Regions from separate parts of the Pseudarthrobacter sp. NPDC092202 genome, predicted to be linked through region 1. Evidence: riboswitches for the same ligand, from Rfam matches in the RefSeq annotation. Region 1 holds a riboswitch; each other region holds the start of a gene.

What was found. Region 1 has a riboswitch for thiamine pyrophosphate ahead of thiC (phosphomethylpyrimidine synthase ThiC). Riboswitches for the same ligand answer to the same signal wherever they lie in the genome.
Region 2: linked by a shared signal. The riboswitch ahead of thiD (bifunctional hydroxymethylpyrimidine kinase/phosphomethylpyrimidine kinase) and the one ahead of thiC (phosphomethylpyrimidine synthase ThiC) in region 1 are both predicted to bind thiamine pyrophosphate.
Region 3: linked by a shared signal. The riboswitch ahead of ACIQF4_RS10030 (ECF transporter S component) and the one ahead of thiC (phosphomethylpyrimidine synthase ThiC) in region 1 are both predicted to bind thiamine pyrophosphate.

The regions. Positions count from the first base shown of each region.
Region 1 covers NZ_JBIVRG010000001.1:695,394-700,868, reverse strand. Annotated here, with positions in the region: gene ACIQF4_RS03255 (hypothetical protein) at 10-450, opposite strand; gene ACIQF4_RS03250 (VOC family protein) at 656-1,531, opposite strand; gene ACIQF4_RS03245 (amidohydrolase family protein) at 1,630-2,712, opposite strand; TPP riboswitch at 2,793-2,900, shown strand; gene thiC (phosphomethylpyrimidine synthase ThiC) at 2,895-4,724, shown strand; gene ACIQF4_RS03235 (alpha/beta hydrolase) at 4,796-5,475, opposite strand, start outside.
Region 2 covers NZ_JBIVRG010000002.1:535,433-540,907, forward strand. Annotated here, with positions in the region: gene obgE (GTPase ObgE) at 1-54, opposite strand, end outside; gene rpmA (50S ribosomal protein L27) at 171-434, opposite strand; gene rplU (50S ribosomal protein L21) at 496-804, opposite strand; gene thiD (bifunctional hydroxymethylpyrimidine kinase/phosphomethylpyrimidine kinase) at 1,068-2,627, opposite strand; TPP riboswitch at 2,635-2,732, opposite strand; gene ACIQF4_RS05920 (Rne/Rng family ribonuclease) at 2,927-5,475, opposite strand, start outside.
Region 3 covers NZ_JBIVRG010000005.1:28,263-33,737, forward strand. Annotated here, with positions in the region: gene ACIQF4_RS10010 (iron-containing redox enzyme family protein) at 1-61, opposite strand, end outside; gene ACIQF4_RS10015 (DUF4383 domain-containing protein) at 132-626, opposite strand; gene ACIQF4_RS10020 (hypothetical protein) at 757-966, opposite strand; gene ACIQF4_RS10025 (heme-degrading domain-containing protein) at 1,067-1,609, opposite strand; TPP riboswitch at 1,683-1,822, shown strand; gene ACIQF4_RS10030 (ECF transporter S component) at 1,887-2,510, shown strand; gene ACIQF4_RS10035 (ABC transporter ATP-binding protein) at 2,510-4,066, shown strand; gene ACIQF4_RS10040 (energy-coupling factor transporter transmembrane component T) at 4,063-4,863, shown strand; gene ACIQF4_RS10045 (hypothetical protein) at 4,877-5,475, opposite strand, start outside.

The DNA.
Region 1 (5,475 bases):
CGGAAGTAGTCAGGCGGACCAGACGTACAGGCCGGTACGCTCCGAGTCGTCGATTCCGCTGGCGAGTTCTGCCACCCGCTGCACGTACGTCCGCGCCTCCGAAGCGCCAAACGGCATGTCATCCTGCGCCGCCCACTGTTCGGCCACCTCTTCGAGGACGTCGCCCTCGCCTTCGGTTTCATAGGACAGCAGGTCGGCCAGGGCGCGGACCATGGCTGGCGGAACGGCCAGGAGCGAATCGCTGGCCACATCCACCATGGTCAGTTCGTAATCCGCCCCTCCAGCGTGCACGGCGGTGCCGGCCAGGTCACCCAGCTGCTCCACTTCGAAATCACTAATGTCCGGGATCCGGACTGCGTCGCCCGCGGGCGCGCTGCCGCCCCCGTCAAGGACGCCGGCACGCTTCAGTGCTGCGTCGTGGGTGGCAACAAAGATCTCGGTGAAGCCCATGGCGATTGCCCTCATTCCGTTGGCGGTGCGGCGCCGGGAGGCAGCGCCTGCCCGGCTGTTCGAATTCAGCCTAGTCCGGATTAGGCCCAGTCCGGATTCAGCGCTGTCCGGATTTGGCCCGGTCCTGATTCAACCCGGCTCGAGTTCAATCTGGTTTGAGTTCAACCCAGGTGCCGGCGCGTGGCGCACCGGCAAGGCAGAAGGGTCAGCGCACCGCTACACGAATGCGGTTGCGCCACGGATCGTCGAACCGTAGCTCCGCTCCGGTGTGGTGGGCGGCAACACCGGCGACCCTGAGGCGGTCGGCGAGGGCGCCGACGTCCTCCCCTGACGGCACCTGAATGAGGACCTCACCCAGGCCGAGGGTGTCCTTGCGGGGGCCCGCTCCGCGGCTGTTCCAGACGTTCATCGCCATGTGGTGGTGGTAGCGGCCCGCGGAAACGAAGAGGGCCTGCCCATGCCAACCGGCCGTCTTTTCGAACCCGAGGGTTCCCACGTAGAAGTCGCGCGCCGTCTGGACGTCGCCCACTTGGAGGTGTACGTGGCCCACGCCGGCCACGGATCCGGCCTGGCGCGCCAGGGACTCTTCGGTGAGGTGCTGCTCAAGGTACCGCTGCGGCGGGAGGGCCAGGCTGTCCATCACCACGTCCGTACCGTTCCAGGACCAGTTGCTGCGCGGCCGGTCCCAGTAGAGCTCGATGCCGTTGCCTTCGGGGTCGTTGAAGTAGAAGGCCTCACTGACGAGGTGGTCAGCACTGCCCGTGAAGGAGCGCGGCTCGAACCGGGCGGCCGTGGCGATGGTGGCGGCCAGGTCTGCCTGGTTCTCAAACAGCAACGCCGTGTGGAAGAGGCCGGCCTCTCCCCTGCCCGGCAGGTTCAGTCCGGGCGCGGGGGCCAGGTGCACAAGCGGCTTCTGCAGCCGGCCCAGGTAGATTCCGCCGTCCTGCTCGGCGATGACCTCCAGGCCGAGGGCCCGCTGGTAGTAATCGGTCATCACCTTCATGTCGCCCACCTTGAGCATCACGGTGCCCATGGCGAGATCGGCAGGAAGAAGATCCTGGCTGGCGGCTTGTGCAGTCATTGAAAACTCCCGGTGCTGTGGGCCTTCCGGTTGGCAGCCCTTACACTTATAAAATTACTTGAAGCTTCAATTTATTCCAAGTCCCGGGGCATATCCCTTTAGCGGATCACCCGTCCGCCCAGGATCACGTGTGCCAGGCAGTTGACCGCCTCCGGCACCTTCCGGGGATCCTCCCGGCACAGGACGAGGTCTGCCCGCGCCCCCTCTTCCAGGCCCTCCGCGCCCAGCCACTCCCGCGCGCCCCAGCACGCCGCGTCCAAGGCGGAGGCCATGGGCAGTCCGGCTGCATGAAGGGCCAGGATTTCGTCGCCTATCCTGCCGTGCCTGATCACGCTGCCGGCGTCGGTCCCGGCATAGATCCGCACGCCTGCCTCGAACGCCTCTAGGACCCGTTCCTCCCGGCGTTCCCACAATGAACGCATATGCGCCGCATACCGCGGGAACTTGGGTAAAGCCTGCGCTGCGATGTCGGGGAAGGTGGCGATGTTGACCAGGGTGGGCACAATGGGCACCCCCTGCTCCACGAACCGGGGCAGGTGCCGCGGCAGGAGCCCCGTGGCGTGCTCGACGCAGTCGATGCCGGCGTCCAGCACGTCGTCGAGCGTCTCTTCCGCGAAGCAGTGCGCCGTTACGCGCGCGCCCTCATCGTGGGCGGCTTTGACGGCGTCACGGACGACGCCGGCAGGAAACGAAGGCGCCAGGTCGCCGGCGTCGCGGTCAATCCAGTCCCCCACAAGCTTGACCCACCCGTCACCTTCCCTGGCCTGCTTACGCACGGCTTCCACCAGGCCCTCAGGTTCCACTTCTTCCGCGAACCCCCGCAGGTACCGGCGAGTGCGCGCAACGTGGCGGCCGGCGCGGATCAGCACCGGGACGTCCTTCCTGCCCTGCAGCCATCGGGTATCCGCAGGGGAACCTGCGTCGCGGACCAGCAGGGTGCCGGCGTCCAGGTCCGTCCGTGCCTGTTCTTCGGCCGTCAAAGCATCCACCGGCCCGCCGGCGCCCAGCCCGATGTGGCAGTGCGCATCCACAAAGCCAGGCAGCACGAATCCCGCCAGAATCCTGTCCGGGGCCGTTGCCGGCCGGCGGAACGTCAGCCGCCCGCCAACGGACCAGAGCCCGTGCCGCTCAGTGTCCGGCCCGGTCAGCACCGTCCCCGTGAACTCGATAATTTCTGCCATGAATTTGCCTCTCTCCCGCCCGGACAGGCTAGCACCGCGTGATGTGACACGCCCCGCGTCAAGGCCTGTGGTAGCTTTCATCCTGACCACACGGGTGCCCCTGCAGGGGCTGAGATCGGGCTGCCGCAGCCTGCGACCGTCGAACCTGTCCGGGTAATGCCGGCGAAGGAAGTGAGTATTCCTTGAGTACACCCCATCAGCAGCTGAACCCTGCCCTCAACAACCCGGGTGCCGGCCCTGCCGGCAACCAGCCCCCCGTAACGCAATCCCTGAAATCCCACTCCCTGGCATACCTCGAGGACGCCGGGAACGGGATCCGTGTTCCCGTGACCGAAATTGCGTTGGAGCCGTCCCCCAACGGCGTGCCAAACCAGCCGTTCCGGACCTACCGGACCGCCGGTCCGGGGAGCGACCCCGTTCAAGGCCTTCCTCCTGTCCGCAAGGACTGGATCGAACAGCGGGCAGACACGGAAGCGTACAGCGGCAGGGAAAGGAACCTGCTCGACGACGGCCGCTCGGCTGTGCGCCGCGGCGCCGCCAGCGCAGAGTGGAAAGGAGCACCTCCGGTGCCCCGCCGCGCCGTCGACGGCCGGACCGTCACCCAGATGCACTACGCACGGCAGGGCGTGATCACCCCGGAGATGCGCTTCGTGGCGCTGCGCGAGAACTGCGATGTTGAACTGGTCCGCAGCGAACTGGCCGCAGGCCGGGCCATCATTCCCAATAACATCAACCACCCGGAATCCGAGCCGATGATCATTGGCAAGGCCTTCCTGGTGAAAATCAACGCCAACATCGGCAACTCCGCGGTCACCAGCTCGATCGCCGAAGAGGTGGACAAACTGCAGTGGGCAACACGGTGGGGCGCAGACACCGTCATGGACCTCTCCACCGGGGATGACATCCATACCACCCGGGAATGGATCATCCGCAACTCCCCGGTTCCCATCGGCACCGTCCCCATCTACCAGGCCCTGGAGAAGGTCAACGGCGAAGCCAACGCCCTGACCTGGGAGATCTTCCGTGACACCGTAATCGAGCAATGCGAGCAGGGCGTGGACTACATGACCATCCACGCAGGCGTGCTGCTCCGGTACGTTCCCCTGACCGCCAACCGCGTCACCGGCATCGTCTCCCGCGGCGGGTCCATCATGGCCGGCTGGTGCCTGGCCCATCACCGGGAAAATTTCCTGTACACGCACTTCGACGAGCTCTGCGGGATCTTCGCGAGGTACGACGTCGCGTTTTCCCTGGGCGACGGGCTCCGGCCGGGGGCAACGGCCGATGCTAACGATGCAGCCCAGTTTGCCGAACTGGACACCCTCGCCGAGCTCACGCAGCGCGCCTGGGAGTACGACGTCCAGGTGATGGTGGAGGGCCCGGGCCATGTCCCGTTCCACCTGGTCCGGGAGAACGTTGAACGCCAGCAGGAGCTGTGCAAGGGCGCGCCCTTCTACACACTGGGCCCTCTGGTGACCGACGTGGCGCCGGGCTATGACCACATCACCTCAGCCATTGGCGCAACGGAAATTGCCCGCTACGGCACGGCAATGCTGTGCTACGTCACCCCCAAGGAGCATTTGGGACTGCCCAACAGGGACGACGTCAAGACGGGAGTGATCACGTACAAGATCGCCGCGCACGCCGCGGACCTGGCAAAGGGCCATCCCGGCGCGCATGCACGGGATGACGCGCTCTCCAAGGCACGCTTCGAGTTCCGGTGGCGTGACCAGTTTGCGTTGTCGCTGGACCCGGAGACGGCCGAGGCCTTCCACGACGAGACCCTTCCGGCCGAACCGGCGAAAACCGCCCACTTCTGCTCCATGTGCGGGCCCAAGTTCTGCTCCATGCGGATCAGCCAGGACATCAGGGACGAATACGGCTCCGCAGAGGCCCAGGCCGCCCTGGCTGAAGCCGCAGCCGGCATGCGGGGCAAGAGCGAGGAATTCCTGGCCGCTGGCGGGAAGGTTTACCTTCCGGCGCTGAGCGTTCCGCCGGGCGGCCGGCGGTAGCAGCCCGCAGGTTCCGTCCGGCTGGTCATTGGGGGCCGGCCGGACGGACTTATATGGATCAGGCCCAGGCGTCAGGAGGCGCGCGCCTGCAGGCGGCTGGCGTCGCTGATGAACGCGCGGATGATGCGGTCCCCTTCAACGGAGTCATGGGGCCGGTGGCCGCCGGCGGCCGTGCGGTGGAACGCCCCTGTCTCGCGGAGGTAGCCTGCGATCTCCTCGTACAGCGGCTCCCAGCCGCCGGTCAGGACGAGCGTCGGCACGCCGGGCACGATGTGCAGCGGGGCTTCCCAGGAAGGTGCCTGCAGCCGCAGCCGCCTGGCGGAGCGCTTCTCCTCGGCGGTCACCGGCTGCTGCAGGTCCGTGGCATAGACCCTGCGGACGAACTCGCGCTGGAAATCCTCGTCACTCAATTGATGCCGGACGTTGAAAAGGGGCTGCATCAGCCCGATGTGCGCTGCCGTGGCCGGCAGTTCAGCGGTCAGGGACAGGCAGGCTGGCTCCACCAGGGTCAGCGAGTAGACAAGGTCCGGACGTTCGACGGCGGCCATCATGGCTGCGATGGCGCCCTGCGCATGCGCCACGACATGTCCGCCGGCGATGCCCCTGCCGTCGTCCCCCAGGGAGCTCAGCAGGATGCGTGTGTCCTCCTCGAACGAGGACTCCGTGGGATCGGCAAGGGGATCGAAGCCGTGGCGGCGCAGGAACAGGGCGTCGTAGGACAGGGCCACGCCGTGCTGGCGGGGCCAGGCCG
Region 2 (5,475 bases), on a different contig from region 1:
GCCGCCGGTACCGCCGGATACGTGCAGTACTACCCGGTCTACAAAGCTGGCCACGTGGATCTCCTCAGTGCTGTTTCCTGGACGCCCAAAAGCGCCAAGACGATTGTAATGCGGTTAAAAGAACAGTGGAGCGGACCATATGGCCCGCTCCACCGCTTCAGAACTGTTTGTTACTCTGCAGCTGCAGCAGCAACGATGTTGACGACGCGACGACCGCGGCGGGTACCGAATTCAACGGCGCCCGGGGTCAGTGCGAACAGGGTGTCGTCGCCGCCACGGCCAACGCCGGCGCCCGGGTGGAAGTGGGTGCCACGCTGGCGGACGATGATCTCGCCGGCGGAAACTACCTGGCCGCCGAAGCGCTTGACGCCGAGGTACTGTGCGTTGGAGTCACGACCGTTGCGAGTGGAGCTCGCGCCCTTTTTATGTGCCATCTGAAATGCCTGCCTCTAAATTCTGGGGAATCTGCTGAAAAACCTGAACAGTAACGGAAGGTTACTTGATACCAGTGATCTTGACCTTGGTCAGTTCCTGGCGGTGACCCTGGCGCTTCTTGTAACCGGTCTTGTTCTTGAACTTCTGGATCACAATCTTAGGACCACGGAGGTCCTGGAGGATCTCAGCCGTAACAGTTACCTTGGCCAGGTCAGCAGCGGCGGAGGTGACCTTGTCACCGTCAACCAGGAGCAGTGCGGGCAGCTGAATGGTGCTGCCAGCTCCACCGGCGACGCGGTTCAGGGTAACGAAGTCTCCAACGGAAACCTTCTCTTGGCGGCCGCCTGCGCGGACAATCGCGTACACCACTTGGGAACTCACTTCTCTCGACGTTTATTACAAATTTGCGTGCGGAACCCGGTTCCATAATTGGGTGGGCTCTCGCTGTGCCTCAACGCCGTGGGGTCATAACCCAAGTGTTGGCGTAAGCACCGAAGATCTAGAATACGCTAGTTTTGGCTTCGGCCGCAAATGAGGCTGGTTCCGGCGCGTTGTCTGTGATAGGAACCACAGCCCAGTCCGCACCCTTACCCGTGCCCCACCATAGTACCGGCGGGATGCCCGCCCCTGCGTCAGGAATGGAGGCGCGGCGCGTCGAAAAAGTCCACTTCGAGGCGGCAGGACTGCCTGAACGCCGTCACCATGGCGTCCCGGTCCGCCGCCGAAGCGCTGCGGCCGGCCCCGTCCACAATGGCGACCGCCCTGCGGGTGGCCGCCGCAAAGTCCTCGTCAGCGTACGTGCGCAGCCACTCTGCGTAGGGGTGGCCTGCCGGCTCCCCGCCGGCCACGAACTCGGCGTGCAGCGTTGCGCCCACCTCGGCGTACAGCCAGAAGCAGGGCAGGACGGCTGCGGCCAGGACGGCGTAGCTGCCGGAGGCCGACGCAGCGGCCAGGTGGTCCACGTAGGACTTGGTGACAGGTCCCAGCTGCGGCGTAACCGTCCGTGAACTGAGCCAGGAGCGGTGCAACTCGGACTCGACCTCCAGGCATTGTGCCGCGGAACGTGCCCAGAAGAGCTGCTCTGCCTCGGTGGGCGCCAGGGCACTGGTCCGCGCGAGCACACGTGAGTAACCGTTGAGGTAGATGGCATCCTGGGCGAGGTAGTAGGCAAAATCCTTCTCCGGCAGGCTGCCCGAAACCAGTCCGCGGATGAAGTCCAGCGCGTAGATGTCCGCCAGGTCCTTCCTGGCGTCCGCCCACAGCTGTGCAGCGAAGCTCGTCTCCCCATGCACTGCCGGCACGTGGTGGAAGTGGTGCACGGGTCCGTTGCCTGTCCCCACCTCCAGGGTTTCCGAGGCCTCCAGCGCGCCGGCCAGCCAGGGCTTGACCTCGCGGAGGGTGGCCTCCCAGTCCCCCAGCCGCGGCTGGACTGTGGCCATGGCCGAGGACAGCGAACAGCCGGTGCCGTGGCTGTTCCGCGTTGCCACCCGCGTCCCCGGAACCACCACCACTTCCCGGCTCAGCCTGCCGCCCGTATCGACCAATGCATCGGGGCACTGATCCCCTACCAGGTGTCCGCCCTTGACGAGCACGGTCGCCCCGGTGGCTGCCGAGAGCCGGCGTCCCTGTTCCAGGGCACCATCCCAGGTCTCCTGCACCTCGCCGCCAACCAGCATGGCGAGTTCAGCCAGGTTGGGGGTGATGAGGTGGGCCAGGGGCAACAGCTCGCGGAGGGCAGCCTCGGCGGATTCCTGGAGCAGCCGGTCACCGCTGGTGGCCACCATGACCGGGTCCAGCACCACGACGCCGGGACCCACCTTTTCGAGCCATGCCCGGACAGCTTCGATCACCGCGGCGTCGCCCAGCATCCCGATTTTTACGGCGTCGATGCTGATGTCGTCACTGAGGGCGTCGAGCTGCTGGGTGAGGAAGGCTGCGGGGGGAACATGGACGCCGCGCACGCCGCGGGTGTTCTGCGCTGTGAGTGCGGTGATGGCGGCCATTCCGTAGCCGCCGTGGGCTGCGATGCTTTTCAGGTCCGCCTGGATGCCGGCCCCGCCGGAGGGGTCGGAACCGGCGATGGCCAGGACCCGGGGCACGTCGCGGTACTGGCGTGCCTGCGCGCCAGGGGCAGAAGCAGCAGCAAATGCAGAAGAAGGCGCAGGTGTGCCCTGGAAGAAGGCAGTGGGCATTGCGAAAGTGGAAGACAAGAGACATCCCTTCGCCGGTGCTAGCCGGACAGGTTCAACGGGTCTGGATCTCAGCCGGCTCTCTGCGCGGCACCCCGTGTCGGTTCCCAAGCCTAGCTTTTTCGCGGTCCGCAGGGTGAAGGTGACGCAGTGCGGCCGCAGCGGGTTGAACGCGCAGTGTCCACGGCGGGTTGAACACGCAGCTTTAAGCAACGGATGCCCGGCCGGCCACTTCCTGTGGCTGGCCGGGCATCCGGTCAGTACTCCCTCTGCTGGAGATCCGGTACTTGGATCTCCGGTCCCTACAGCTCTGAGGCGGGAACCCCGACACCGAGGATGATCGGTGCCTCCGACGGCTTGTTGCTGGCCGGCTGGGAAGCAACCGCCTGGTCCGTTGCCGGTACCTTGGCTGCATGGGAATGCCCGGCCGCGGCGGCAGGAACATTTTCATGCTGCTGGACCGAGGTCTCGTTGGCGGCTCCCTGCGCGCGGCTGGCACTGCGGTTGCGGCGTGCCCTGCGCGGGCGCGACTGCTCCAGCGTGTGGTCCGAGTAGTCCTTCTCCGCCGCGGCAGGCGCCGGCGACTGCTGCCGGCCAGTTTCAGGCTCCCGCTGTTCCCTGTCCCGTTCGGGCTGGGGGGCCTGACGCGGAGCCTCTTCCGCCTCACGCCGGGCCGGCTGCCCTGCCGGCATTTCCGCCGGCGTTTCCACTGCCGTTTGGGCCGGCGTTTCAGCCGCCGGGGCGGGCTCGCCCAGCTGGGCGAAGGCCGCGGCAAGGCGATCCAGGGTAAGGGCAGGCTTTGCTTGCTGCTCCTCTGCGTGCTCCACGAAGGGCAGGACTACCTTCTCCCCGCCAAAGGTCAGGACGGCGGCGGGCCTGGACGCATCGCCGTCGTGCTTCTCCGTTTCTGCAGGCGCTGGAGGCTGGGCCTGCGTTGCCTGCCTGGCGGCAGCCAACTCATCGTCATGCAGGTGGGCAGCGTGCGCAGCCGCCGCGATGTTGGCAAGGGCCAGCCTGGTGGCCTCCGCTTTCGCGTGCCGCTCGGCGTCCGTCGGATCGGGGTGGACCGTGTGGACGTGGACGGCGACTGCCGGAGCGGCCTCCGGCTGCTGGCCGCCACGGCCGCGGCGGCGCTTCCGGTCAGGGCGGACACCGGGCTGGTTGCTGTCCGTGCGCTGGACCTCGGGGCGGTTGCCCTCGGCGCGTGCCTCCGGCCGGTGCTCGGAACGCTGCACGTGGTGCTCAGCGGCCACAATGTTGGCGCGGCGGTGCTCCACGGGGTCGTCATGGGTGACCACGCCACGGCCGGCACAGGCCTCGCACTGCTCGCCAAAGACCTCAAGGAGCCCCGTACCCATGCGCTTGCGGGTCATCTGCACCAGGCCCAGTGAGGTGACCTCGGCAACCTGGTGCTTGGTGCGGTCGCGGCCCAGGCACTCCACCATCCTCCGCAGGACAAGATCCCGGTTGGACTCGAGGACCATGTCGATGAAGTCGATGACGATGATGCCGCCGATGTCGCGGAGGCGGAGCTGCCGTACTACTTCCTCTGCGGCTTCCAGGTTGTTCTTGGTGACTGTCTCTTCCAGGTTGCCGCCGCTGCCGGTGAACTTGCCGGTGTTGACGTCCACCACGGTCATGGCTTCGGTCCGGTCGATCACCAGCGAGCCGCCGGAGGGCAGGAAGACCTTCCGTTCCAGGGCCTTATGGATCTGCTCATCGATCCGCCAGGCACTGAAGATGTCCTGGTCCTTGGTCCACTTCTCGAGCCGGCCCACCAGGTCCGGGGCGACGTAGGTGACGTATGCCTCGATGGTGTCCCAGGCTTCCTCGCCGGAGACGATCAGCTTGGAGAAGTCCTCGTTGAAGACGTCGCGGACCACCTTGATGGTGAGGTCCGGTTCGCCGTAGAGCAGCTCCGGGGCGAGGATCTTGGTGGACTTCGACTGGCTTTCGATGCCCTCCCACTGGGCACGGAGCCGGTTGATGTCGTGCGTCAGCTCTTCCTCGGACGCACCCTCCGCGGCTGTCCGCACAATCACGCCGGCGTGCTCCGGGAGGCGGTCCTTGAGGATCCGCTTCAGGCGGTTGCGTTCGACGTCGGGCAGCTTCCGGGAGATGCCGGTCATGGAGCCACCGGGCACGTAGACGAGGTAGCGGCCGGGCAGGGAGATCTGGCTGGTCAGGCGTGCGCCCTTGTGGCCCACCGGGTCCTTGGTCACCTGGACCAGGACGGTATCGCCGGACTTCAGTGCGTTCTCGATACGGCGTTGCTTGCCCTCAAGGTTAACGGCTTCCCAGTTCACCTCGCCGGCGTACAGGACGGCGTTGCGGCCGCGGCCGATGTCCACGAAGGCAGCTTCCATGGACGGCAGGACGTTCTGGACCTTGCCCAGGTACACGTTGCCGATCAGGGAGTCCTGCTGGGTCTTGGACACGAAGTGCTCGGCCAGGACGCCGTCTTCGAGGACGGCGATCTGGATTCTGTCGTCGCGCTGGCGGACGATCATCTGCCGGTCCACCGATTCCCGGCGCGCCAGGAACTCGGCTTCGGTGATGACGGTACGGCGGCGGCCGGTATCGCGTGATTCGCGGCGGCGCTGCTTCTTGGCTTCAAGGCGGGTGGAACCCTTGACGGATGTGACGCGGTTGTTCACCGCGGGTTCGCTCACGGCGCGCGGGGCGCGGACCCGTGTGACCGTGTTGGGCGGGTCGTCGTCTCCCCCGCCTGTCAGTTCAAGGTCCTGGTCGCCACGGCGGCGGCGACGACGACGGCGGGAGGTCACGCCTTCATCGGCGGGCCCGGCGGACTCCTCATCAGCGTCGTCGGCCTCGTCGCCGTCTGCGGCGC
Region 3 (5,475 bases), on a different contig from region 1:
GCTCCGAAAGGGCGCTGAACAAAGCGGTGCTGACGGGACCCCTTGCTGTTGGGACTTTCATGATGCTCCTTCGGGTCTGGCGTGTAGCGGGTCCGTGCCCCCGGCGCTGGGGGCACGGCAGGAGATGATGGTCAGCGGCGGCGGGTCCCGGGTGCTGACGAACTGGCGGTGCTGCTGGTGTCCGCTGCGGGAGCCGGCCCCCGGGCGAACATGATGGCCAGGGCAATCATCGCCAGGCCAAGAACCAGGTGGAGCCAGTTGTCCGCATGGTTCGCGGGGATGAAGTTCGCAGGGATGGGATCTCCCACCAGGAGCCCGTACAGCCAAAGGACCAGGTAGATGACGCCGCCGTAAATGAGAAAGTTCCGTGCCTGCGGGTGGGAGCGCGACATCAGGATGCCGGCAGCCCCAAAGAGCAGGTGGACGGCGTTGTGGAGGATGGACACCTGGAAGATCCCGAGCAGCAGCGCTTCCGATGCGTGGCCGGCCAGGCGGAGCGAGCCATAATTGGAGGTAATGCCGGGAATGAATCCCAGGATGCCGGCCAGGCTGAAAACGGCGCCCGTTCCGAGGGCAGCGTTCTGCAGGCCTGTGCGGGCGCCTTTCATGCGGATGCTGGCTGCCATGTGCTGTACTCCTCAAACGCTGGAGACAACATAGTAAGCATGATTACTAATAAATGCTAAGCAGCCTTTGTATTCTGCTGGGGCCGGGCGCCGGCGCACTGAACCCAGGCTGCGCAGTGAACGCAGGCTGCTACCCTCCCGCGCCGTTCCACGCGTACGGGTTTGTGGGCGGGCCTCCGCGGCGGCCGTGCTCGTAGCCTTGCTGCCAGGACTTCCCGACGACGGCCACCAGTTCCGCAAGCAGCGGATAGTAGGGGTGGTCCGGGCCGATGAAAAGCATCTCGTCCGAGGCTTTGTCCAGCGCCGCCCGGACCTGGTTCTCGGATGCTGGACCGGTCACGACGCCCTCCTGGATGGAATACCCGCCACTCGGCTCGAATGTACTCCCGCCGCCCCGGGGGTGTCCATGCACGCGGGGGCGTGCGCCGACGGCGTACCCGTCAGTCCGCGCCGGCCTGCCCGAGGATGTCACGCAGGGCCTCGACAACCAGGTCATGGTCCTGCACCTGCGGTAAACCGGACACGGTGACGGTTGCCACGGCACCCACTCCGGTGACGTACAAGGGGAAGGAGCCGCCGTGCGCGGCGTATCGGGTCTGGTCGAACCAGGCGTTGTCTTCGATCCGTCCCCCTTGGAGCCTGGCGCGCAGCCCCACCAGCAGGGAAGGGGCCTCGTACCGGGCGGCGGTCCGCTTCTTGGCCCCGATCCAGTGCCCGTTGTCCGGCGTTGCCCCCGGCAGGGCGACGTGGAAGAGGACCTGCTCGCCCCTGCTGATGTCGATGGCGATGGGCAGCCCGCGTTCCTTGCCCAACTCCACCAGGAGCAGCCCCAGGTTCAGGGCGTCATCCATGGAAAAGCCGGGAAACTGCAACTCCCGGACCTCCGCCTCAATCCGGGCAATCAGTGCTTCCAGGGATCCCTCCGGCTGGGCAGCCTGGGAATCTGGATCGTACCCGGTCATATCTGGTGGATTCGCAGTCATGGCCCACAATCTACCCCTCCCTGCGGTAAACTGAACCACGCCCAACAGGGCGGATATTTCACCAAACACAATCATTCAACGACAGGGGAGCGCCGCCGTCGGCATCACTGGCCATGCCAGGGACCGCAGGTGGGCGCTGAGAGTGCGGACAGCCGCAGACCCTCGAACCTGATCCGGTTAGTACCGGCGCAAGGGAGTCGAGTTCTCGAAGTGCGCGCAGCGGCAGCAGTGCCGGAAACCGCGCCCACTTTCCCCTCCTGTTCCTCAGGAGGACTACATGGCAACAACAGCAATCAAGAAGCCCGCCGGCAAGTCCTGGCGCGTCGTGGACATCGTGGTGGCGGCCCTCATCGCCGTCGCCGGCGGCGTCATCTTCTGGGCCTGGTCCCAGGGTGCCGCCGCGGTCTCCGGGCCCATGAATGCCGTCTACCCGCCCCTGACCGGCCTGATCGCCGGAGGCTGGATGATTCCGGCTGTCCTGGGCATGCTGATCATCCGCAAGCCCGGTGCTGCGCTCTTCTGCGAGACGGTGGCAGCCACCGGTGAACTGCTCATGGGCTCCCAGTACGGGGCGTCCGTACTGTTCTCCGGGTTCGTGCAGGGCCTTGGCGCGGAGATCATCTTCGCCATCTTTGTGTACCGGAAGTTCAACCTGCCCGTAGCCCTGCTGGCAGGCGCTGCCGCCGGTCTTTTCTGCGGCCTGAACGACTCGTTCGCACCGTGGGGCTGGAACATCGCCTACGCCGCCGGCGACAAGCTGGCGTACATCATCTTCACCGCCATCTCCGGCGCCATCATCGCCGGGGCGCTGTCCTGGGTTGCCACCCGCGGCCTGGCCAGGACTGGTGTCCTGAGCTCCTTTGCATCACGCAAGGCGGCAACGGAGCCTGTCTTCTCCTGATGGGCGCCCCTTCGCGGCAGGAGGCATCGACCCCGGTGCGTCCGGCTGCCGTCACGGCCCGCGGCTGGGGCTGGCGGCATGCAGGGCGCACCAGACCGGCCGTGCATGCCCTCGACCTGGAGATCCGCCCGGGGGAGCGGGTGCTTCTCCTGGGACCTTCCGGTGCCGGCAAGTCCACGCTCCTCCACGCCCTGGCAGGGGTGCTGGGGGACATAAACGACGACGGCGGCGACACCGGGGACTCCGACGAGACGGGCTCGCTGCTGGTTGACGGCGCCGTGCCCCGGGAGCAGCGCGGCCGGGCGGGACTGATGCAGCAGGACCCGGAGACGCAGGTGGTCCTTTCCCGCGTTGGCGACGACGTCGCCTTCGGCGCCGAAAACCTTGCCGTGCCCCGCGACGCCATCTGGGCCCGCGTGCACGAAGCGCTGGACGACGTCGGACTTTCCCACCTGCCGCTGGACCATCCGACGTCGGCCCTGTCCGGCGGACAGAAACAGCGCCTTGCGCTGGCAGGGATCCTTGCCATGCGGCCGGGCCTGATCCTGCTTGACGAGCCCACAGCGAACCTGGACCCGGCCGGTGTGCTGGAAGTCCGCGACGCCGTGGACCGCTGCCTGGACAAAACCGGTGCCACGCTGGTTGTGGTGGAGCACCGGGTGGCTGTGTGGAAGGACCTGGTGGACCGGATCGTGGTGCTGCAGCCGGGCAGCGCCACCGATGATGCCGTGCTGCTTGACGGCCCTCCGGACCAGGTGCTCGCCGAAGCCCGGACCATGCTGGCCGCGGCAGGCGTGTGGGTGCCCGGGTACGTTCCGCAGACGCGGGCCCGGTCAGCAAGCCCGGCCGCCCCCTCCGGAGAACTGCTGCTGGCGGCCGAGAAACTTGCGGTCTCTCGCGAACGCCCCCGCCGCAGCGGCTTTCGGAAAATACCCCCGGTCCCCGTCCAGCAGGACATTTCCGCGCAGGTCCGGGCCGGGCAGGCGCTGGCCATCACGGGTCCCAACGGTGCGGGCAAGTCAACGTTTGCGCTGACCCTCGCGGGGCTCCTGGAGCCGGTGGCAGGCAAGGTTTCCGCAACCCTGGAGCTCAGCCGCGGCGCCGGGATTGACCCTTACGCCTGGAAGGCCGAGGCGCTCATTGAGCGGATCGGTACCGTGTTCCAGGAACCCGAGCACCAGTTCGTCACCGGGAGGGTGCTGGATGAGCTGCTCTTCGGCCCGCGGCACCTTGGCCACGGTGAGGAACGCGTTGACGAGCTGCTGGAGCGGTTGCGGCTGACCCACCTGGTGGACGCAAACCCCTATACGCTCTCCGGCGGGGAGAAACGGCGTCTATCCGTGGCCACCGTGCTGGCAGCGCATCCCCAGGTGCTGGTGCTGGACGAGCCAACGTTCGGCCAGGATGCGAACACCTGGGCGGAGCTGGCCTCGTTCCTGTCCGAGCTTTTGGATGCCGGCACCGCCGTGGTGTCCGTAACCCATGACGCCGAATTCACTGCCGCGCTGGGTGGAACTGAGCTGCGGATGGCTGCGGCTGAACCGGTGGCGCCATGAGGCAGGAGCTGAACCTGCGCGGCAACCAGGCCCTGCTGGCCCGCGCCAATCCCCTGAGCAAGTTCGCCGCCGTCTTCCTCATCACCGCCGTACTGGCCCTTTCGATCGACTGGGTTTCCGCATCGGTGGCGCTGGCTTTCGAATTCCTGCTGTTCCCTCTCGCTGGCCTGACGGTGACGCTGCTGTGGCAGCGCGGCTGGCCGCTGATCCTTGCCGCGGCCGTGGGAGGCTGGAGTACCTCCATCCTGGCTCCGGACAGCGGAAGGACGCTGATCGACGTCGGCATCTGGACCATGAGCGAAGGCTCGCTGGAGCTGGGGGTGGGCTTCACCCTGCGCGGGCTGGCCATCGCCCTTCCGGCCGTGCTGCTGATGAGCTGCACGGACCCCACGGACCTCGCCGATGCGCTGGCGCAGAAGGCGCGCCTTCCGCACCGCTTCGTGCTGGGCACGCTCGCGGCCATGCGGCTGGTGGGCCTGATGGCGGAAGAGTGGCAGACCATAGGAATGGCCCGGCGGGCCCGGGGTGTGGGTTCCCGGGGCAGCGCAATGCAGCGGTTGAAGGCGACGTTGGGGCAGAGCTTCGGGCTCCTGGTCCAGGCAATCCGCCGGGCGTCACGGCTGGCCGTGACCATGGAGGCCCGCGGTTTCGGCGGCGGACGCCGGACGTGGGCGCGTGAATCCACCTTCAGCGCGCTGGATGCCTGGGTGCTAGCCGGGGGCGTGGTGATGGCGGGAACAGCCGTGATTGCAGCCGTGTCCCTCGGAACATGGAACATGGTGTGGCTGGGAAGCTGACACCTGCACCGGTCTAAAGGCAGGAATAGTTGTAGTCGAACCCCCTGGATACGAACTGGGCCAGCACCACCTTGCCGCCGGCGGTCAGGGGCTCCTTGGAGCAGGCGTCCGCCGCGCCGGAGGCGTTCAGCGATCCCGCCAGCCAGCTGGGCAGCACATAGAGATTGCTCGAGCTGCTGACCGTTCCAACAATCCGCTCCCACTGTTGGCCGGTCGAGTAGATACCCACCTTGGCCCCGATGCTGTGGAAGAAGTCCGTCATGCCTTCCAGGACTGTCCGGTTGGCGTCTTTGTCGGTGCGGGACCAGCTGTTCTCCGTTTCGACGTCCAGCCACCAGAAGTAGCTGGCGGGGTGGCTGATCCCGCGGAGGTACGCGTCGTCGTACGCCTTGGCATAGCCGTACATGTAGGCGCAGGCCTTGCCGTAATCCCCGTCTTCGCAGGGGCCGTAAGGGTTGTGGACCGTCTGCCCGGCCGGGTATTCGTCGTTTATGGGCCACCAGGAGCCGGCGGCGCCGGGGTTGGCGGTATTGACGTACAGGGAGACGGTGGGCTGGCCGGGGTGGCCGGCGGAATCCTCTGCCCACCGGAGCTGCTCGGACAGGCAGGGAT